3 regions of the Mesorhizobium sp. M0968 genome follow, and region 1 is predicted to be linked to each of the others. Evidence: predicted binding sites of a transcription regulator. Region 1 holds the regulator's gene; each other region holds the start of a gene.
The links. The regulator PhoB, encoded in region 1, activates phosphate uptake and scavenging genes when phosphate is short. The targets are predictions, from matches to a motif close to TGTCATNNANCTGTCAT.
Positions count from the first base shown of each region.

Region 2: the regulator PhoB is predicted to act here: its motif matches at 1,458-1,474, upstream of NKH67_RS05075 (esterase-like activity of phytase family protein).
Region 3: the regulator PhoB is predicted to act here: its motif matches at 6,600-6,616, upstream of NKH67_RS25915 (LTA synthase family protein).

Region 1 is NZ_JAMYNL010000001.1:206,483-214,079, forward strand. Features, by position in the region: gene NKH67_RS01060 (ROK family protein) at 197-1,441, shown strand; gene phoB (phosphate regulon transcriptional regulator PhoB) at 1,451-2,140, opposite strand; gene phoU (phosphate signaling complex protein PhoU) at 2,157-2,864, opposite strand; gene pstB (phosphate ABC transporter ATP-binding protein PstB) at 2,897-3,700, opposite strand; gene pstA (phosphate ABC transporter permease PstA) at 3,697-4,548, opposite strand; gene pstC (phosphate ABC transporter permease subunit PstC) at 4,552-5,541, opposite strand; gene pstS (phosphate ABC transporter substrate-binding protein PstS) at 5,601-6,662, opposite strand; gene NKH67_RS01095 (hypothetical protein) at 7,315-7,597, shown strand, end outside.
Region 2 is NZ_JAMYNL010000002.1:465,459-473,055, forward strand. Features, by position in the region: gene NKH67_RS05065 (sugar ABC transporter substrate-binding protein) at 1-301, opposite strand, end outside; gene NKH67_RS05070 (TIM barrel protein) at 344-1,333, opposite strand; gene NKH67_RS05075 (esterase-like activity of phytase family protein) at 1,577-3,055, shown strand; gene NKH67_RS05080 (L,D-transpeptidase) at 3,202-3,987, opposite strand; gene NKH67_RS05085 (MATE family efflux transporter) at 4,179-5,651, shown strand; gene NKH67_RS05090 (MFS transporter) at 5,661-6,617, opposite strand; gene NKH67_RS05095 (hypothetical protein) at 6,656-6,868, opposite strand; gene NKH67_RS05100 (TMEM175 family protein) at 7,025-7,597, shown strand, end outside.
Region 3 is NZ_JAMYNL010000020.1:66,787-74,383, forward strand. Features, by position in the region: gene NKH67_RS25890 (cyclopropane fatty acid synthase) at 1-844, opposite strand, end outside; gene rplI (50S ribosomal protein L9) at 998-1,582, opposite strand; gene rpsR (30S ribosomal protein S18) at 1,855-2,103, opposite strand; gene rpsF (30S ribosomal protein S6) at 2,103-2,603, opposite strand; gene NKH67_RS25910 (pilus assembly protein TadG-related protein) at 3,058-4,602, shown strand; gene NKH67_RS25915 (LTA synthase family protein) at 4,634-6,559, opposite strand; gene fabD (ACP S-malonyltransferase) at 6,807-7,597, shown strand, end outside.

The DNA.
Region 1 (7,597 bases):
GCCCGATCTCCGGCTGCTGTCAACATCGATTCTGATGGATTTTGATGACTCTGCGAGTTTTTTCGAGCGTCGGAATAAACGATGACAGCGCCACCTGCATCTGACACTATTTGCCTGCATCCGACACTATTTGTCGGACATTACCGACGGCTTCCGGTTCATGAGCGGCCGCGGCAACCGGGAGGAAAGCAAAACAATGTCGGTCGGAATCCGCCATGACGATTTGCGCCGGCGCAACCGGGCGATGGTGATCTCGGCGGTGCGCCGGGCCGGCCAGCCATCGCGTACTGAGATCGCAGCTACCACCGGCCTCAGTCATTCGACCATATCGGCGATCTCTTCCGACCTGATACGGGAAGGCATCCTCGCCGAGAGCAAGGCAAGTGAGCCCGTTTCGTTGAAACGCGGTCGTCCGCAGGTCGGCCTCGCCCTCAATCCGGAAGCGGCGGCGGTGCTGACCGTGGTGTTGTCGCTGAATTTCCTGTCGGCCGCCATTATCGACTATACGGGACAGGTGGTCGCCGAGGAACAGCGCCGGCTGGACACGCTGACCATGCCGCGCGACGAGCTGATCCGTGAATGCATGGCCATCGTCCGGCGCCGGCTGCAGGATCCAGATCTTGACGTCCGCAGTGTCGCCCGCATCGCCCTGGCGATTCAGGGCATTGCCGACTCCCCTGCACGCGCCATGCTGTGGTCGCCGATCACGCCGCAGACCGACATCGCCTTTGCCGACATGCTGGAGGACGAATTCGGCATCCCGGCAACGGTGGAGAACGACTGCAACATGATGGCGGTGGCTTTGCGCTGGCGCAATCCGGATCGCTATCGCGACGACTTCATCGCCATCCTGCTTTCGCATGGCATCGGCATGGGGCTGGTGCTGAAGGGCGAACTGTTCACCGGGACGCATTCCTCGGGCGGCGAATTTGGCCACATGATCCATCGTCCGGGCGGCGCGCTCTGCCGTTGCGGGCGGCGCGGCTGCATCGAGGCGTATGCCGGCAACTACGCCATCTGGCGCAACGCCAGGCAGATGAGCGAAGACAGCGAACCGGTCGCCGACGTCAGCGACGCCGACATGCGAGCACTGGCGGCCCGGGCGCGCGAGAAAGATGGGCCGGAACGCGAGGCCTACCGCAAGGCCGGCGAAGCGCTGGGTTTCGGTCTCGGCTCGCTGTTCGCGCTGATCGATCCGGCACCGGTCGCGATGGTCGGCGCCAGTGCCGCCGCCTTCGATCTGATCGAGCCGGCCTTGCGGAAGGCAATCGCCCAGACCGCCGGCGGCCAGCATTCAGGCTCGATCTCCTTCGATACAGAGCCGAACGAATTGCCGCTGATCCGCGAAGGCTGCGCGATGCGGGCGTTAAGCTTCGTCGACCAGGAGATTTTCGCGCCGGGCGCGCAAATGAGGCCCAGCGTCAGAAAGAACGTAGCCTGACCAGGCGGGTCAATCTTCCCTGATCGCATAGCCGGCACCGCGGATGGTGCGGATGACATCCGGCATCCGGCCGTTGTTGACGGCTTTGCGCAGCCGCCCGACATGCACGTCGACGGTGCGTTCGTCGATGTAGATTGTCTCGCCCCAGACATTATCGAGTAACTGGCTGCGCGAGAAGACACGGCCCGGATGCCGCATCATGAACTCGAGCAGCCGGAATTCGGTCGGCCCGAGCCTGATTTCGCTCTTCTTGCGATAGACCCTGTGCGATTCGCGATCGAGCACGATGTCGCCGACCTTCAGCACGCTGGACAGCACTTCCGGCTTGGCGCGCCGCAGCAGCGCCTTGACCCTGGCCATGAATTCCGGTGTCGAAAACGGCTTGACCAGATAGTCGTCGGCGCCGGTCGAAAGACCGCGCACCCGGTCGCTCTCCTCGCCGCGCGCGGTCAGCATGATGATCGGCAGCCGCTCGGTTTCGGGGCGCACCCGCAACCGACGACAGAGCTCGATGCCGGAAACCGCTGGTATCATCCAGTCGAGCACCAAAAGGTCGGGCACATTCTCCTGCAAACGGATCTCGGCTTCGTCGCCGCGTGTCACCACCTCGACCTGGTAGCCTTCGGATTCGAGATTGTAGCGGAGCAGCACACCCAACGGCTCCTCGTCCTCCACCACCATTATGCGTGGTGCGATCATCGGCTGGGCACCCCCATCATGTCACCGGTGCGGACATTGTCGTTTCGTCCTGCTTCGGACGATTGACCGGCAATTGCTCGCCGGTCAGCACATAATACGCATTTTCGGCGATGTTGGTGACATGGTCGCCGATCCGCTCCAGATTCTTGGCGCAGAACAGCAGGTGCGTGCAAGCGGTGATGTTGCGCGGATCTTCCATCATGTAGGTCAACAGCTCGCGGAACACGGACGTGTATTTAACGTCGATGCGCTCGTCGGCGGCACGAAGCTTGGCCAACGCGGCCGCATCGCCTGCAGCATATTCCTCGATGACACCCTGCACCTGGATGAGAACCAACTGCGCCATCGCGTCGATGGAATGCGACAGGTCCCGCGGCGTGGCGCTGAGGCCGACCGCACTCACGCGCTTGGCGATATTCTTGGCAAGGTCGCCGATGCGTTCGAGGTCGCCCGCCATGCGGATCGCTCCGACCACATGGCGAAGATCGTGGGCCATCGGCTGGCGTTTGGCGATCAGGGTGATGGCGCGGTCGTCCAGTTCGCGTTGACGCGCATCCATGATGGCGTCGTCGGAAACGACGCGTTGCGCCAGCACGTTGTCGGAATTCAACAGGGCCTTGGTCGCCCCGCCGACCATCGAACCGGCGAGGTCGGCCATGTCGCGGATCAGCTTGCTGATCTGCTCGAGATCCTCGTCGAAAGAAGCGACTGTGTGTTCGCCCATGGTCCTGTCCTCATATGCATGATCGGAACGGCTCAGCCGAAGCGGCCAGTGATGTAGTCCTGCGTGCGCTTCTCGCGGGGCGACGTGAATATCTTCTCGGTCCGGTCGAACTCGACCAGTTCACCCAGATACATGAAGGCGGTCTGGCGCGACACGCGCGCCGCCTGCTGCATGTTGTGGGTGACGATGACGATCGTGTAGTCGGCTTGCAACTCGTCGATCAGTTCCTCGATCTTGGCGGTCGACAGCGGGTCGAGGGCCGAAGCCGGTTCGTCGAGCAGAATGACTTCCGGCTTCACGGCCACCGTGCGGGCGATACAGAGCCGCTGCTGCTGGCCGCCGGACAGGCTCAAGCCGCTGGCGTTGAGCTTGTCCTTGACCTCGCTCCACAGCGCGGCGCGCTTCAACGCCTGTTCGACGCGGCCGTCCATCTCGGACTTGCCGAGGTTCTCGTAGAGCCTGACGCCGAAGGCGATGTTCTCGTAGATCGACATCGGGAACGGCGTCGGCTTCTGGAACACCATGCCGATCTTGGTCCTGAGGAGGTTGAGATCCTGCGACCGGTCGAGAATGTTCTTGCCGTCGAGCAGCACCTGGCCCTCGGCCGTCTGTTTTGGGTAGAGCTCATAGATGCGGTTGAACACACGCAGCAGCGTCGATTTCCCGCAGCCCGAAGGGCCGATGAAGGCCGTGACACTGCGCTCAGGCAGCGACAGGCTGATGTCCTTCAGCGCCTTGCTCTGGCCGTAGTAGAAGTTGAGGTTCTTGACCTCGATCTTCGTCTTCTCGGCGACCGTTTCGGCCATCGTCATGTCTGGGGACAACATCTGTGTCATCTGTCCTCTCTGCGTCCGGTAAGGCTGCGGGCGAGGATGCTCAAGCCCAGAACCGTCAGGGTGATTATGAGTGCGCCGGTCCACGCCAGTTGCTGCCATTCCTCGTAAGGGCTGAGAGCGAACTGGAAGATGGTCACCGGCAGGCTGGCCATCGGCGCGTTGATATTGCTGCTCCAGAACTGGTTGTTGAGCGCGGTGAAGAGCAGCGGCGCCGTCTCGCCGGAAATGCGTGCTATCGCCAGCAATATGCCGGTGACGATGCCGGACAATGCGGCGCGGTAGGCGACCGAACGGATCACCACCCAGCGCGGCGCGCCGATCGCGGCACCGGCTTCACGCAACGCGTTCGGCACCAGGTTGAGCATGTCTTCAGTGGTGCGCACGACCACCGGAATGACCAGGATGGCAAGCGCAACGGCGCCGGCAATGGCCGAGAAATGCCCCATTGGCCGTACCATCAGCTCATAGACAAACAAGCCGATGATGATCGACGGCGCCGACAACAGGATGTCGTTGATGAAGCGGACGACGGTGGTGATGCGCGAAAAGCGTCCATACTCGGCCATGTAGGTTCCCGCCAGCACGCCGACCGGCGTGCCGACGACAACGGCGATGATCGTCATCAGCAGGCTGCCCGCGATGGCATTGAGCAGGCCGCCGGCCTCGCCCGGTGGTGGCGTCATCTCGGTGAAGACCGCGAGCGAAAGCCCGGCTGTGCCCTTATAGACCAACGCGCCGAGAATGAGCGCCAGCCAGGCAAGCCCGATGCCGGCGGCGACGACGCAAAGCGCCATCATCACCGAATTCCTGGCTTTGCGGCGGCTGTGGAGCGATGAGGATGTCGACATCGGTCAGGCTCCCGTACGGGCGTCGATCCGCATCAGCATATAGCGGGCGGCGGCGAGGATCAGGAAGGTGATGACGAAGAGGATCAGGCCGAGCGAAACCAGCGAGGAGGTGTAGAGGTCGCCGTCGGCCTCGGTGAATTCATTGGCGATGGTCGCCGAGATCGTCGTGCCCGGCGCGAACAGGGAGGCACTGATGCGATGTGCGTTGCCGATGACGAAAGTCACCGCCATGGTTTCGCCGAGTGCCCGGCCGAGGCCAAGCATGACGCCGCCCATGATACCGATGCGGGTATAGGGAATGACCACGCGCCGGGTCACTTCCCAGGTCGTGCAACCGATGCCATAGGCCGATTCCTTCAGCACCGCCGGCACCGTATCGAAGACGTCCTTGGTGATCGAGGTGATGAAGGGCAGCACCATGATGGCGAGAATCAGCGCCGAGGTCAGAAGGCCGATGCCGTAAGGAGGGCCGGCGAAAAGGCTGGATAGTCCCGGCACGCCGTGGAAGATGTTGATGATGAAGGGCTGTATCGTCGTCTGCAGGAACGGCGCGAACACGAACAGGCCCCAGATGCCGTAGATGATCGAAGGAATGCCGGCCAACAGCTCGACCGCTATGCCGATAGGACGCCTGAGCGGGCGCGGGCAGAGCTCGGTGAGAAAGATTGCAATGCCGATGCCGATCGGAACCGCGATCACGATGGCAATGGCCGCCGTCACCAGCGTGCCGTAGATCGGCGCCAGTGCGCCAAATTTTTCCGTAACGGGATTCCAGCTCTCAGTCGTCAGGAAAGAAAAACCGAACGACGACAGCGCCTGCCATGAGCCGGCAAACAGCGAGATCGCGACACCGCCGAGGATGACCAGCACAAGGATTGCGGAAGCGCGGGTGAGTCCGCGAAATATGGCATCTGTGAGTGCGAAGCGCCGCACCGTAGCTTCCCTGGCCCGGGCTGCTGCAGATGATGGCACGGCATCGGAAGCGATGGTCATTGGGTCCTCGCGATTAAAGGCAACAGGGAGGGCGCCATCGACGCCCTCCCTGGAGGAGATTACATAGCCGAGTAGAGCGGCTTGCCGTCGTCGCCGACGACTTCCTTGGCCCACATGGCCTTGACGCTCTCAACCACCTTGTCGGGCATCGGAACGTAGTCCAGCTCGCCGGCCATCTCGTCGCCCTTGTCGTATGCCCAGGCGAAGAATTTGAGCGCTTCGCCGGTGGTCGCGGCATCATCCGGCTTCTTGTAGAGCAGGATCCACGTTGCCGCCGTCATCGGCCAGGACTCGGCGCCCGGCTCGTTGGCGAGGATGACGCCATAGCCCGGCTGCGAGCTCCAGTCGGCATTGGCCGCTGCCGCCGAGAACGCCGCCGCGGTGGGCTCGATCTTCTTGCCGTCCTTGTTGATCATATCGGTGTGGATGAGCTTGTTCTGCTTGGCGTAGGCATATTCGACATAACCGATCGCGCCGCCGGTCTGGGAGACATTGTTGGCAACGCCCTCATTGCCCTTGGCGCCGATGCCGACCGGCCATTCCACGGCCTTGTCGACGCCGACCTTTTCTTTCCAGTCCGCGCTGACGTCGCCGAGGTAATAGGTGAAGTTGAACGTCGTGCCCGAACCATCGGAACGGTGAACGACCGCGATCGCCTGCGAAGGCAGCTTGACGTCGGGATTGAGCTTCTTGATCGCCTCGTCATCCCAGCTCGTGATCTTGCCGAGGAAGATGTCGGCCAGCGTCGGGCCGTCGAGAACCAACTCGCCCGGCTTGATGCCTTCGAGATTGACGACGGGAACGATGCCGCCCATCACCATCGGGAACTGAGCCAGTCCGGACGCTTCAAGCTCGTCGCCCTTGAGCGGCGCATCCGAAGCGCCGAAGGTAACGGTCTTGGCCTTGATCTGCTTGATGCCGCCGCCGGAACCGATCGACTGGTAGTTAAGGCCAACGCCGGTGTCTTTCTTGTAGGTGTCGGCCCACTTCGCATAGATCGGGTAGGGGAAGGTGGCGCCGGCGCCGGAGATGTCCGCGGCGAGCGCGGCGGACAGGGTGAGGGTGGTCGTCGCCGCAGCCATTGCAATCGCAACGGCCGCCGAGCGGATGAAATGTCTCATGTGGCCTGCTCCTGTTCGGAATATGGTCTCTCGGCGCCATTCCTCCGGCGCCCGCTGAGGCCAATAGCCCCCGATTATTACAGTCGCATGACAGTTTCATGTCGCTCCGGTAACGACGTCCAGCCGGGTTAAGAAGGAGCGGCCGCGGGCTTTTGTCGGCATGGGCCGCGGTTTGCCGCTGGAATCAGCAGCTTGCGTGAATTCCGGCCGGAATCGTCTGCTCGGCGATCGCAGCCACCGGCTTTAAAAGAAAAAGCCGGACGGGAGCGCGTTGCATGCAGCCAGAACGTGTCATGGCCGCGCCATCGCCGAAACAGGTCCGTTGGGGTAAATCTGACCCTGTTTCTTGCCGGCGGTCGCTGCTCCCGCCCGTAACTGGAGGAGCGGAACTTCGAATATCCCATTGTCGCCACTGAGCGCGGCTTTGGTATGGTGCGATCGCACCATGGCCTTACGCTGGAAGCGTTGACGAATCGCAAGGTTCTAACTCGCGCTGGACCTCCATCCGCGCCCGACCCGGCGCTCGATCTTCGAGCAACGCCTTCCACTGGAAGTGCGACGACTCTACTTCACGGTATCTACTCCCTTCGCCCTATTCCGCCGGTTGTCGGTTAGGCCGAAGCAGCGTTATAAGCTTGCAGGGGTATTGCTGATGTCTCGACGGATTCTGCCTGTCTTCCTGTGCCTGGCGCTGCCTCTGGGAAGCGGCTGCGCGCGCAGCTATGACGGCACCGTCATCATTCCCAAGCCGCTCGATGTTCGCCGTTTCTGGGACAGGCCTTCGCCGCAGGCGCAAGCCGAACAGTCGCAACTGGAGACCGACGTCTTTCCAGTGGCGCCGCAACCGCCGAAAGGGCCGGCGGTGCGCAGGAGCGCGGCTTCCGTTGCAACGCCTCGGAGGAGGGTCACCAACAACCCGCCCATGCTGTCGCCGG
Region 2 (7,597 bases), on a different contig from region 1:
CGAGCTGGTCGCCCTCGCTCTGCGCCGCCTGGTAGACCACGGGCACGCCGGTGCGGTCGCCGAACGACTTGTAGCCCTCTCCCAGCGAGCGCCAGTATTCATTGGTCAGCGTCTTGGAGACCGCACCCGCCTTGGTGCCCTCGGGCAGCTTGGGGAAGGCCCCGAACTTGGCCTCGAGCTGCGACCAGTCGATGCGATCCTTCTCGGTGTCGGAATTGAGCGGCGCGAGGTCCGCGGAAAACGACGAGCCTATAGACAGCGCCATCAGGGCAGCGGTGGCGGTGGCAAGCAGAAATTTCATGGTCTTTCCTCCCTGGTTGAAAACGGTGATGGCGCCGGAGCTTCAGCTATCCGGCCCGAGCATGGCTTCCTGGATGATGGCCTGCGAGGCGATCGCGTCCTGACGTTCGACGGCGGCTGACAGGCGGTTGTCCCCGTCCAGCCGATCGACGACGCGCAGCATGCGCTTGACGGTCGCGATGTTGACTTCGCATTCGTGGATCGGGTCGAGCCCGGTCATATCGGGAAACGTGTCGAAGTAGATGGCGCCGGCGTAGCCGTCGCGGCGGATCTGCCTGAGCAGCTCGATCGTCTGAACCGTATGCACGGCACCGACCATCAAGCCGTCGTCGCGCTTGGCGTAGCCGTCGTTGAGATGCACGCCGAGCAGCTTGCTGTGTCGCGCCACGAGTGCTGCGGCAAAGGCCGGCTGCTCGTCGGCATAGAGCACATGGGCGAAATCGAGCGTCACGCCGAGATTTGGCAGGCCGATCTCGCGGATCGCCAGCAATGTAGTCGCCGCATCTGGCATCAGGCTGTAGGAGCGCGGCTCGTTGGGTTTGTATTCCAGGCTGATCTGGCAATCGGGGTCATGCGCCGCAACTTCACGAATTCCATCGATTTCGTGTTGCCAAACTGTTGCGTAGTCAGCCTGGAAGGCGTAGTCGAAGCCATCCTGCCCCAACCACAATGTCATCAGGCCGGCGCCCGCCTCGCGGGTGGCGTCGATGCCGGCCTTGGTCAGGTCGATGGCTTCGCGGCGAACGGAAGGCTCTGGATTGGTGAAGGCACCGAGCTTGAAAGCCGGATTGGAGTAGTAGCGCATGGCGAAACCATTGATGGAAAGCCCGAAGTCGCTGAGTTTGCGTGCTATTTCCGCAGGCTTTTCATCGACATGGTCGGGGAAGTTGAGGTCGAGATCGGTCAACTCCGCAACCTTCGCCGCACGTGCCGCCATTTGCAGCATGGACGGTTTGCCGACAAGATCGGGCCACTCGGACTGTGGCCGCGAGGCAAAGGAATTGAGGCGGGTGGCGAAACGATAGGCAGTCATTGGGGACCTTTCATTGTCATAACTTTACATAAGAACGATTATTTGTAAAGTTGTTAATTGCTCGCTCGGCGACGACGAATTCGCCCAGGCCAGTTGCGACCACGGGGACAAGCAAGCGCGGCACTGTCACGCAAGTATCATGTTCGCGTCCTAGATCGCTTCTCCGAAGGCTTTCGCGGCAATCCTCGATGCGACGCGGCGCTTTTTCAGATCCCGGCAGCTTTGTTTCAAAAGAGGATATCCATGAAAAACCTGCACCGAACCGCGTCCCTCGCCGTCGCGCTGGCGATGTTCACCGCCTTGACCCCGGCCTTGGCTGAAAACGCCGCGACCGTCGGCGGCGTCAGCTTCGTCAACAAGGGCCTGGTCGGTGTCGGCCGCATCCCGGCCAGCCAGAAGGACAAGTTCGGCGAGACGTTTGGCTCCGGCTCAGGCATGTCGATCGACGCTGCCGGCTGGACGCATGGCGCCGATGGCTACAAGGGCTCGTTATGGCTGTTGCCGGACCGCGGCTACAATGTAGTCGGTACCACCGATTACCGCCCACGCCTCAACACGATTGCCCTCGAGTTCGCCCCGATCGCGCCGGGTGCAGTGCCGGCCACCGGCCAGGAACAATCGGGCCTCAAGGCGACGCTTGCCGACACCATGCTTTTGACCGACGACAAGGGCGCCGACGCAACCGGCCTCGATCCGCTCAACGGCGTGCGTGCCGCGACCGACGACATGCCGATCCTGCCCGAAGGCAACGGCAAGCTCGCGCTCGATAACGAAGCGATCGCACGGCTGCCCGACGGCACGATGTTCATCTCGGACGAATACGGTCCGAACATCTACCGCTTCTCCGCCGATGGGCGTCTGATGTCGGCAACGCAGCCGCCGGCGGCGCTTGTCCCGATGCGTCACGGGACGCCAAACTTTGCTTCCAACAATCCGGGACTTGGCGCGGCAGACCCGGATCCGAAGGATCCCGAAACCGGCCGTCAGAACAACCAGGGCCTCGAAGGCATGGCGCTGACGCCGGACGGGAAGTTCCTGATTGCCGTGCTGCAGTCGGCCCCAAGGCAGGATGGCGGCGATTCCGCCTCGACGCGTCAGAACACGCGCGCGCTGGTCTACGATGCCTCGGATCCCGGCCAGCTCAAGCTCGCGCATGAATATGTCGTGCCGCTGCCGGTGTTCACCGATGCCAAGGGCAAAACCAAGATCGCCGCGCAGAGCGAAATCGTGGCGCTGTCGGACAAGACCTTCCTGATGCTGGCGCGCGACAGCGGCAATGGCCAGGGGCTGAAGGGCGACACCTCGCTCCACCGCGAGATCAGCGTCGTCGATCTGTCTGCGGCAACCGATGTCGCCGGCACAGAATTCGACAAGGACAAGCCGCTGGCGCCCAAGGGTGAGCTCGATCCATCGGTGACGCCGGCCAAGCTGACGCCGCTCATTGACATCAACGACAAGACCGAGCTCGGCCGCTTCGGGCTGCACAATGGCGCGCCCAACGACCGCAACAACCTTTCGGAGAAGTGGGAGGCGATGTCGGTGGTGAGCGTCCTCGATCCGACACTGCCCGACGACTATTTCCTGTTCGTCGCCAATGACAATGACTTCCTCACGCAGGACGGCTTCCAGGTAGGCGCGGCCTACAAGGCCGAGGATGGCGCCGATGTCGACACCATGTTCCTGGTCTATCAGGTCACGCTCCCAGGCCTCGCCAAGAAGTAGCGGCACCCATACAGGCGGACGCGCGGAACGCGTCCGCCTGAGCTGGCGCGATTGAGCGGTCGTGCCCTTCAGTTGCGGCTCGCCCGCGCAAGGACGGTGTCCTGGTGCGTTGCAAAACCTGCGACTGACGATCCAGTCGAAGGCACTTACCTCAACATCTCCGCGTCCTTTGGCACGCCGGCATCGATCGGCTCGGCCGTCCTGTTCGACACGGCGGCGATCTTCCCGGCGGCCGACAGGTTCGGGCGCACGAAGACCGGCGCGACGCCGTCGACGCGGCTGTAGAGGTCGATTATGTCCTGATTCATGAAGCGCACACAGCCGGAGGAAGCGTTCTTCCCAATGGAATCCCACTCCGGCGTGCCGTGCAGCCTATACATCGTGTCCTTGCCGTCACGGAAGAGATACAGCGCGCGGGCACCAAGCGGGCTCTGCGGGCCGGGCGGCATGCCGTCCTTGTATTTCGCCAGTTCCGGCCGGCGTTGGATCATTTCCGGCGGCGGCGTCCAGACCGGCCACTTCTTCCTCGCCTGTACCACGGCGCTGCCGGTCCATCCGAAACCGGCCTTGCCGAGGCTGACGCCATAGCGAATTGCCTTGCCGCCGTCGCGCACCAGATAGAGGAAGTGCTCGGAAGTATCGACGACGATCGTGCCGGGTTTTTCTCCAGTCGGGTCGGCCACGATTTGACGCACGAATTTCGGATCGACCTTGGCTACCGGGATTGCCGGCAGTTGATAGCCCTCGTCCATGCGCGCGGCATACATGCTTGCGGCATCGCCGAAAGCCGGATCGCTTGGTGCCGCGGGCACCGGCGCCGCCACGTCCGTCGTAGTGCACGACGAAAGAGCCACGGAGGCCGCGCCCAGAGCGGATGCACCAAGAAAGGCGCGCCGGTTCAGGCGCTCAAAAAACAACGGAATATCGGACATGAGCCCCCCGGCCTACCCATGAGATCCAGGAAAATGCGGCCCCACGCGTGCGGGATCAATATACGATTCCGGAAGGTTGAGAAATGCTTAGATCAAGGCACGCCAGGCGGAATTTACAGCGCCGCATCGACCTCTCCCGTTAAATCGGCAATCATTGCGGACTCAGACAAGCCTTCGCCGAGTTGCCTGCCATGGACGACAACATGCCCCCGCGCCGGCAGACCGGCGACCTCACCAGTGGGCCTATCCCGCGCACCCTGTTGCTGTTTGCCCTGCCGGTGCTCGGCTCCAATGTGCTGCAGTCGCTCAACGGCTCGATAAATGCCGTGTGGGTCGGCCGTTTCCTCGGTGAAGCGGCGCTGACCGCCACGTCCAATGCCAACCTCGTGCTGTTTCTCATCCTCGGCACCGTCTTCGGCATCGGCATGGCGGCGACCATCCTGGTCGCACAATCCGTCGGCGCTCGTGACCTGCCCGAAGCCCGGCGCATCGTCGGAACCAGCGCCACCTTCTTCTTCCTCGTCTCGGTGGTGTTCGCGGTCTGCGGCTGGATCTGGGTCGATGCGATCCTCGATGCGCTCGGCACGCCGGCCGACGCGTTGCCGCTGGCGCGCTCCTATCTGCGCATCATCTTCCTCGCCGTGCCGATGATGAACCTGCTGTCCTTCGTCATGACGGTGCTGCGCGGCGCCGGCGATTCGCGCACGCCTTTCCTTTTTATGGCGCTGGCCGTCATGCTCGACGTCGTTTTGAACCCGTTGCTCATCCTCGGCATCGGCCCGTTCCCCGAACTCGGCATCGCCGGCTCGGCCACCTCGACGCTGATCGGCCAGACGGTAAGCGTGGTTGCCATCCTGATCGTGCTTTATGCGCGCAAGCACCCGCTGCGGCTGGCCGGCGCTAATCTCGCTCTGCTGCGGCCGGACCCGGCGCTGCTGCGCATCGTCGTCTTCAAGGGCGTGCCGATGGGCCTGCAGATGATCGTCGTTTCGGCCGCGGCGCTGACGGTGATGGGCATGGTCAACTCGTACGGCTCGCAGGTCGCGGCTGCCTACGGCATAGCCGCACAGCTCTGGACCTATATCCAGATGCCGGCGCTCGCCATCGGCGCCGCGGTGTCGTCCATGGCGGCGCAAAATGTCGGCGCCAGGCGCTGGGACCGGATTGGACGCATCGCCACCTCCGGCGTCGGCTTCAACCTTGTGCTCACCGGGATGCTCGTCGCGCTGCTGTTCGTATTCGATCGCGCGGTGCTCAGCCTCTTCCTTGGCAGCGACAGTGCAGCAATCGACATCGCCACTCACATCAACAAGATCGCGTCGTGGTCCTTCATCCTGTTCGGCATCACCATCGTGCTCTTCGCCACCGTGCGTGCCACCGGCGCGGTGATGCCGCCGCTGATCATCCTGGTGATCTCGGTGCTGCTGGTGCGCACCAGCTTCGCCTATTTCTTCCGAAGCGTGATCGGCGAGGAAGCTCTGTGGTGGAGCTTTCCGGCTGGCTCTATAACCTCGCTCGTGCTGGCCGCGGCCTATTATCGCTTCGGCCGCTGGCGCAGCCTGCACATGATCGAGAGCCGGCCGGCTGCCGGCGAACCGCCGGATACCGGCCTCGGCGTACCGCGCCAGCGCGCGCACCTTTCGCCCGAGACACCGAACGGCTGAAAGGTCGGCTCAGCGCGCGTATTTCGCGCCAAACCCGAGAGCGACCAGGGAAAAGACGACAATCATGCCGGCAAAGGCCACGCTTGCCGCGGTCGCACCTGCCACCGTCGACAGAACGCCGATGCCGATGACCGGCAGCGCGTTGCCGCAAAAACAGCAGATGAAGAAGGCCGAGACGACTTCGGCGCGCCGGTCCGCCGGCGCGATCTCGTTCACCACTTGCAAGCCGCCGCGATAGCCGAGCGCTGCCGCCACGCCGCACAAGGCGGTGCCGGCAATCATTATGGTCATCGAGGCGAAGACCTGCGCCGCAACAATCATCGCGACGGTTGGGATCATCAGCGCAAGCGCCGCGAACATCGCGGCTCGGCTCGAAAGACGTGCCGTCGCTACAATGGTGGCGGCCGTCACGATCGCCAATTCAAAGAACAGAGCGCCGGCTTCGGCATGGTTGGTTACCTGCAGTTGCTGCGCCAAAATGCTCGGTGCGAGTGCTGCATAAAAGCCGACCAGCGCCATTGCGCCAAAGCCGGTCACCGCCGGCGCAACGAAACTTGCGCGGATGTCATCGGGTACGGAAAGCCGCGGCCGCATCGAAACGTCAGCCAGTTTCCCCGGCCGCGAAACGGTTTCCCGCGTGCGCCAGACGAGCAGGGTTACAGTCGCGAGCATCGCCAGGTAGACGACGAATGTCAGCCTGAGCGGCCAAGGCGCGTATTCGGCGAGCAACCCGGCCCCCAGCGCACCGAGGCCGAGGCCGAGAAAATTGGTGCTGGTGGCAATCGTCGCCGCCTGTGACTTGTCGTCGGTCGGGAGCAATTCGGCGAGCCAGGCGGTGCCGGTGCCCGCGCCGACGCCGATTCCCAGTCCGCTCAGAATTCGGGCGATGTCGAGCCAGGCGACATTTTCGGCGAACAGGAAAACCACCGCGCTGACCACGGCCACCGCCATCCCGGCCAATGCCATTGGACGGCGCCCGATGACATCGGACACACGCCCCAACATCAGAGCGCCGCCAGATTGCCGATGACATAGACGGCGTAGACCAGCGTCAAAGTGATCTGTGAGAAGCCGAAGACCTGCTTGTAGATGATGTAAAGCGGCGTCAGCGCCGTGCTGCCGGCGAAAAGAGCCGCGATCATAGCGGCCACGGTGGCCGCTGCAGCGCGGCCGCCGAGTTCGTAATCGCGCGTCATGACTTGAGCGTGAGCGGTCATTTTTTCGACCTTTTGCTGTTCGGGATCTGACATCCTAACGCCTTTTTCGCGTCAGCCGTTCCCCCTCCCCGGCTTGCTCCTGACAAGTTTGGCAGCTTTGCCGATGGCGCTGAGCGAGATCCTCTTTTAACTTCAGCGGATTGTCAGGGGAGATTCATGGGCAAGGGACGAGTCGAGGCATTCACCGATGGCGTGGTCGCCATCATCATCACCATCATGGTGCTGGAATTGAAGGTGCCGCATGGCGAGGATTTTTCCGCGCTGGCACCACTCTGGCCGATCTTCCTCAGCTATGTGCTGTCCTTCATCAATGTCGGCATCTACTGGAACAATTTGCACAACATGTTCCATACCGTGCAGCGGGTCGACGGCCGCGTGCTGTGGGCGAACCTCAACCTGCTGTTCTGGCTATCGCTGATGCCGGCGACGACAGCCTTCATGGGTGAGAACCATTTCGCGCCGGTGCCGGTTGCTGTCTATGGCGTCGACCTAGCGCTCTGCGCCATCGGCTTCAACATCCTCACCATGGCCCTGCATCGACTGCACGGCAACGAGACTCTCTTCGCCAGGGCGTTGGGCAATGACCTCAAGGGAAAGATCTCGCTGGTCCTCTATCTTTCCGCCATCGCGCTGACCTTCGTCAATCACTGGATCGGTGTCTCGATCTATGTCCTGGTGGCGATGATCTGGTTCGTGCCGGACAGACGCTTCGAGCGGCTGATCGAGAAA
Region 3 (7,597 bases), on a different contig from region 1:
AGCGGCCGATCGTGTGCAGCAGCATGACGCCGTCCGGCTTCAGGAGCGTCGCCGACTTGTCGAAGAAGGTGCGGAAATGATTGACCCCGACATGCTCGAACATGCCGACGGAGACGATGCGGTCGAAACGTTCATTGAGTTCGCGATAGTCCTTGATGTCGAAATGCACCCGGTTTTGCAGGCCTTGCGCATGGGCGCGGTCGGTGGCGACGCCGTGCTGCTCGGTCGACAGCGTCACGCCCTGTACGTCGACGTCGAACGCCTTGGCTAGATAGAGCCCAAGCCCACCCCAGCCGGAGCCGATATCAAGAACCGTCTGGCCGGCCTTCAGCCTGAGCTTGGCGGCGATATGGCGCTTCTTGGCCGCTTGGGCCTCGTCGAGCGTCATGTCCGGCTGCTCGAAATAGGCGCAGGAATATTGCATGTCCTCATCGAGGAAGAGGCGGTAGAGGTCGCCCGACAGATCGTAATGGCGCTGCACGTTGCGGCGCGCCCGCGACGCCGTATTGATCTGCTGCAGGCGCCGGAAGGCGTGGCGCAGACCTTCGATCGCCTTCGACCAGGTGGCATCGATACCGCCGCTGCCCATGTTCTGGAAGGCAATCCGCATCACCCCCAGCACGCCGCCCTCGAGAATGTCGAGTTCACCGTCCATGTAGGCTTCCGGCACCGCCAGCATCGGATCGAAGGTTATTGCGCGCTCGGCATGCCTTGTCTTGATGTGCATGTGCACCGGCTCGCCGCTGCCGTCACCGAAAGTCACCATCGAGCCTTGCGGCCCTGTCACCTTGAGATTGCCTGTGCGGACCAGGCGGTCGAGAACGCGTTTCAGCAGAATATTCATGACCAATTGTCCCCTCTCGGCCAGACATGCTGTCCTATTCTGCATCAAGATATAGGGGTTCGAAAAGTTCCATTTGGCATAAAAATGCCCGGGTACGAGGCCCGGGCATTGGGCCAGAATAGCGATTAGCCGGCGAATGCCGACGAATGACGATCAGCCGTTGTCTTCGCCGCCTTCGAACTCCGCATTCGGATCGAAGAAGTTTTCCGGCCGCGCATTATCGTTGATGTCCTCGCCGTAGATGGCTTCGGCGGTGGTCAGCGTTTCGCCCTTGGCCTGGCGCTCGGCTTCGTCGGCCGTGCGGGCAATGTTGAGCGTGATGGTAACCTCGACTTCCGGGTGCAGCGCGATCGCCACATTGGTGACGCCGATGGTCTTGATTGGCTGGTTGAGCAGGATCTGGTTGCGGTTGACCGAAAAACCTTCCGCCATCACCAGCTCGGCGATGTCGCGCGTCGAGACCGAACCATAAAGCTGACCGGTTTCGCCGGCCGAGCGCACGGCGATGAAGCTCTTGCCGTCGAGCTTTTCTGCAATCTGCGCGGCTTCGGACTTGCGCTCCAGGTTGCGGGCTTCAAGCTGGGCCCGCTGTCCCTCGAACTTCTTCTTGTTAGTTTCGTTGGCGCGCAGCGCCTTGCCTTGCGGCAGCAGGAAATTGCGGGCAAACCCGTCCTTGACCTTGACGGTATCGCCCATCTGGCCGAGGCGGGAAACGCGTTCGAGAAGAATGACTTCCATGGTTTTGTTCCTTCGCTTGGGCGCTGTCCTCAGGATCGGCGCCGAGTTGTCTGGAACAGGTCAGGAAGCTGGGGCGTCGTCGCCTGTGTCGCTGTCCTGCCTGTCGCGGCAGTTAGGATCTCTTGTTGAAATCCAACCCGGGATTTGGTGTTCGATCCGGCTACGCCCGTCGTGGCCGGTGAAAAGCGGGCGGCGAACCGCCCGCTGGCTAGACCATGATCCCGAAAAGTGGAAACCGGTTTTCGGATAAGATCATGGTCAACTAATCAGTGTTAGCGGACCACGTAGGGCAGCAGGCCGAGGAAGCGGGCGCGCTTGATCGCCTTGGCGAGCTCGCGCTGCTTCTTCTGGCTTACGGCGGTGATACGCGATGGAACGATCTTGCCGCGCTCGGAGATGTAGCGCTGCAGAAGCCGCACGTCCTTGTAGTCGATCTTCGGCGCATTGGCGCCGGAGAACGGGCAGGTCTTGCGGCGACGGTGGAAGGGGCGCCGGGTTGGGATCTGGTTGATGTCGACCATTATTCTGCGGCTCCTTCAAAGCCTTCGCGCGGACGGCGCGGGCCACGATCGGCACCGCCATCGCCGAAGCTGCGCGGCGGACGGTCACCACGGTCACCGCGATCGCGGTCGCCGAATGAGCGCGGGCCACGATCGCCACGGTCGCGGTCGCCGAAGCCGCCGCGTTCCGAGCGCTCTTCGCGCTTCTGCATCATTGCCGACGGACCTTCCTCATGCGCATCGACCTTGATGGTCAGGAAACGCAGCACGTCCTCGGACAGGCCCATCTGGCGCTCCATCTCGTTGAGCGCGGCCGGCGGGCAGGTGATGTCCATGAGTGTATAATATGCCTTCCGGTTCTTGTTGACCCGGTAGGTGAGGGACTTCAGTCCCCAGTTCTCGACCCGGCCGACGGACCCGCCATTCGCGGTGATGACGCCCTTGTACTGTTCGACAAGCGCATCGACCTGCTGCTGCGAGAGGTCCTGCCGAGCAAGAAACACATGTTCGTATAGAGCCATAGTGTTCGTGCCTTTCTTCGTTTCTCTCCCGGTTCCCGGCGGCAAAAGCCTCTGCAACTTCTCTGACCCGCAATCCTTGCGAAGGCGGGGAAGAAAGGAGCATGACGAGACGGTCGAGAGCGGAGACACGGGAGGCGGAAGCGCTTCTGGCTTCACGCGAAGGTTTCGAAAAACCTCCGGCCCTCCGTTCAGCCCCCAGCAAGGACCGGCAGATTGCGGGCGTCTATACAGGAATTTGACCGCAAAGCAAGGCCAAACGACGGAGCAAACGGCCCTACCGTCCCAGAGCGCCACGGGTCTCGACGGCAAGGCTTACGGATCTCCTGAAACCGGACCTTAACCACCATGCGAAGTTCCAGCACCGGCGGGCGTGGCGGCAACCCGTCGTTCATCATGCGGATGCAAAAGCAAACAGTCTGCGCGAGTTCGGCACCAAGGCGGTTTGGGGACAAAAATGCTTTTCGACAAATTCTGCCGTTCGAAGAGCGGCAACTTTGCCCTGATGCTGGCGTTCGGGCTGCCTGCGGTTCTGACCGCCGTCGCCTTTGCCGTGGACGTGTCCACCTTGATGAGGGCCAAGGTCAGCTTGCAGAATGCGCTCGATGCCGCGAACCTTGCATCTTCGCATCTCGGCGACATCGAGGCTTCGCGCAAGGACGTCTTCGACCGCTACTTCCAGACCAATGTCGCCGGCCACAGCGAGTTGAGGAACGCCGAAGCGACGCTTACCGTGGAAAGGGGCCTCAATTACATCCAGACCAAGGCTGTCGCCACGGCGGACGTCAATTTGAACTTCGCCTTCCTGTTCGGCAACGACAAGCGCATCACCGTCGATGCCGGCGCCGTCGAATCGACCAATCAGCTCGAAGTCGTGCTGGTGCTCGACAATACCGGGTCGATGGCCAGCAACGATCGCATCGGCGCATTGCGGACGGCGGCGACGGCCCTGATCGATATGCTCGAAGCGGCGAAGTCGCCGACGCGCAGCGTACGTGTCGCGGTGGTGCCGTTCGTCACCGCCGTCAACGTCAAGGGCGAGGACTACGATCCGGCCTGGATCGACATGGCCGGCAAATCGCCGAACAACGGCGCCAATTTCCCCTCGGTCGGCGGCAAGCGCGTCAACCATATGGATCTGTTCAAGCAATTGGGCGTCGAATGGAGAGGCTGCGTCGAAGCGCGGCCAGGAACCAACAATGTTTCCGACATTTCGCCCGACCAAAACAAACCGGACACCCTGTTCGTACCTTATTTCGCGCCGGACGATCCAGGTAACGCTAGAAATCCAAACAGCTCCTACGGCAATTCAGCGACCGGCTACAACAATTCCTATCTCGACGATACCGTCCTCACCCTGCTTCCCGGCCTCACCAGCGACATGGCGAAGTACAGTGTTTCGACGATGAAGCTGATCAACGACAAGAGAGGCCCACTGACTATCGGCCCAAACCGGGCCTGTCCGACGCCGATAGTGCCGCTGACCGATGATTTCGACAAATTGCGGAAGGCCGTCGGTGAGATGATCGAATGGAACGGCTCGGGGACCAATGTTTCGGAAGGCTTGTCATGGGGGATGCGGGTGCTCTCGCCGGCACCGCCTTACAGCGACGGCGCGCCGTTCAGGGCGTCAGGCACGACCAAAACGGTGCTGCTGCTCACCGACGGCGAGAATGTTGTCTATGGCGCGAAGGATACGCCACAGAAGTCGGACTATGGCTCCTACGGATTCCTGGCCTCGGGTCGGTTTGGATCCAGCGACCAGACCGCGGCTGCGCGCAATGTCGACGATTGGACAACCAATGTATGCAACACATTGAAGAAGCAGGACGTGCAGATCTTCACAGTGCTGCTGCAGGCCGACACCGCAGCCAACCGCAAGCTCTACGAGGCCTGCGCATCGTCGCCGTCGGATTATTACCCGACCAACGACGTCAGTCAGCTCGAAAGCGTCTTCCTGAAAATCGGAAGCTCGATTTCGCAGCTGCACTTGACGAACTGAACGACGTCGGCCGCTCTCCCGCCGCCGCTGCTCAACTCGTGTGTGCAGCCACTTTGCCTGTGGTTTCAGGGAAGAAATCGGGCGCCGCATGGCGCTTGCCGAACATCATGTCGTATTGCAGCAGACGGAAGTCGCGGATTGCCGGATCGATCTCTTTCTGACGCGACCAATCGGGGGTGGCGTCGCCCCCCGGTGCCAAAAGCAAATTGCGGTCGATAACGCGGTAGCGCTCTCGCAACTGTCCGAGGAAGCCGGTGTAATAGGGATGGCTGATGCCGGCTGTCTTCAGGATATGGTAGGGCAGGAAGGACGGGCTGACGGCGCCCAGATCCTCGGCCGGGCCGCTGCGATTCGACCAGACGATCAGCGGCGTCTGGTGGTGCAGCAGCATCTGGTCGGCCGCCTCCTTGCGCGGCGCAACATTGTCCTTCAGGAAGCCGGTCTCGACGTAGACCGGCCCAAGCGGCGGCAGATGGTCGCCGAAGAACGCGATGACGGTCGGCCTCTCGCGTTTCTTCGCCCATTCGATCAGCCGCTCGAGGCCGCGGTCCGCGTCGGAAGAGCCTTCGGCATAGCTCAACAGCGATTCACGCGCCCATTGGCTGATCGGCGCCTGCACCTTGTGGGTCGGATTGTTATAGCGATACGGCTCATACGGCCCGTGGTTCTGCAGGCTGACGGCGAAAAAGAACACCGGCTCGGCGCTGGTATCGGCTTCGTGGATGATCTCGTCGGTCATCGCAGCGTCCGACGCGAGCGGTCCGCGCTTCTGCATGGGCGGCAACGTCTCCTCGGACTTGAAGTCGTTGAAGCCGAAATCGGCATAGACGGCCCCCCGGTTCCAGAACCAGTTAGTGCCGGGATGGATGGCGCGCGCCCGGTAGCCCTGACTTTTCAGGAAGGTCGCCAGCGAGGGAGTCGGTGTCCGCACATATTGCTGGTAGGGAATGCTGCCCGCCGGCAGGAAGGCGTTGGAAAAGCCGGTCAGGGCCTCGAACTCGATGTTGGCCGTCATGCCGCCGAACTCGGGCGAGAACATGTAACCCGTGCGCAGTGCCCGCACATTGGGGATAGGGTCGGGTGTGATGGTGACGCCGGGTAGCTTGGTCGGATCCCAGAAGGATTCGCTCATGACGACGATGATGTCGGGCTTCTCGGCAGGTACCGAGGCGGTCACCTGCGGTTTGCCGATCGCTTCGATCGCCTTGTCGGAATAGCCGGGCGGCGCCGAGACATGCGCCATCGGAACGTTAAGCGCGAAGGCGAGCGCAAAACCGTTCGAGGCATAGTTTTCCTTCTGGTCCCACATGATCGGGATGATCTGCAGCCGGTCGCGCGTCCACGAGAAAGTGGCATAGTCCATGATGGAAACGAAGAAGGCGATCAGCGGTACTGTCAGCGTCAGCCGGGCAAGGCGGCCCTTGTGGCTGAGCGCCGGAACGCGGCGGCGCCATAGCCGCCAGCCATAGACGAGCAGCGACAGCCCGCCGACGATGCCGATCGCCAGGGCAATGGCGGTTCCCGGGCGATCGCGTACCAGAAGCGGCATCAGTGCCACGATCTGCCGGGAATAAAGGAAATCGGTCGGATAGAGCGGATCGCCGAGATACAGCGACTTCTGGTGGCCGACGAACGCCAGCGACAATGTCAGCGGCGCGACGATCATCAGGCTCTGATGACTGCGGCCGAGCACGGCGTCGAGGCCGATGAGGATCAGCGCAAAAATGATGATCGTGGTCCAGCCGGGTTTGAAAGGCTGCAGAAAGAAATCAATGGTGCCGGCAAAGTTGCCGCGCACGATCAGTTCGATGGCAAACACAAGGATGGCCGCAGCCAGCAAGCTGATAAGGCCATAGCGGATGACAGGCCATTTGCGCGCCGGCAGATAGCCGGTCGACGGATCGCCTTCAAGAAACTGGGGCGCCGCCTCGGCTGCGCTCTGCTTGGTCTTTGCCACTTCAATAGTTCCCCGGCCCGCAACAAAAGCGTCACTCGATTGTCATCGAACTGTCACGCAAAGCCTAGCGCCTGTGGCGGAAATAAGAAGAGCCAGCAAACAAATCGTGAGCGGTTTTCATCATGAGTGATCGCCAAAAAGCCTGCCGAAACAGGCACTCGGCCGATATTACGCGATCAAGGTTGGACTTGACTTGGCCGCACGCCTTGCGTCACAGGCAACGTGAACCAGCAGCTGGGAGCCGCCGATGGCCATCGCATTCACCTTTCCGGGGCAGGGCAGCCAGGCTGTCGGCATGGGCAAGGACCTCGCCGATACCTTTGTGGAATCGCGGCGGATCTTCGAGGAAGTTGACGACGCGCTCGGCGAAAACCTATCGAAGCTGATCTGGGAAGGCCCGGAAGAGACGCTGACGCTGACCGCCAACGCCCAGCCGGCGCTGATGGCGGTGTCGCTTGCCGCAATCCGGGCGCTGGAGGCGCGCGGCTTCTCCCTGAACGGCAAGGTCACCTATGTCGCCGGCCACTCGCTCGGCGAATATTCGGCACTTGCGGCCGCAGGTTTCGTTTCGGTCGCCGACGCCGCCCGGCTGTTGCGCATCCGCGGCAATGCCATGCAGGCGGCTGTGCCGGCCGGCGAGGGCGCCATGGCGGCGATCATCGGGCTGGAACAGGCCGACGTCGAAGCTGCTTGCGCAGAGGCCGCCCAGGGCGCCGCCAAAGATCCCGCACAAGCCTTGGTTTGCCAGATCGCCAATGACAATGGCGGCGGCCAGCTGGTGATCTCCGGCGCCAGGCCAGCGGTCGAACTGGCGGCGAGGCTATGCACGGAGAAGGGCGCCAAGCGGGCGCTGATGCTGCAGGTCTCGGCGCCCTTCCATTCGGCATTGATGAAGCCTGCGGCCGAGATCATGCGGGAGGCGCTGGCCGCCGTGACGAAGAGTGCGCCGGTCGTGCCGCTGGTCTCCAATGTTACGGTGACCCCGACGAGCGATCCCGACGAGATCGCCCGCCGACTCGTCGAACAGGTGATCGGGCG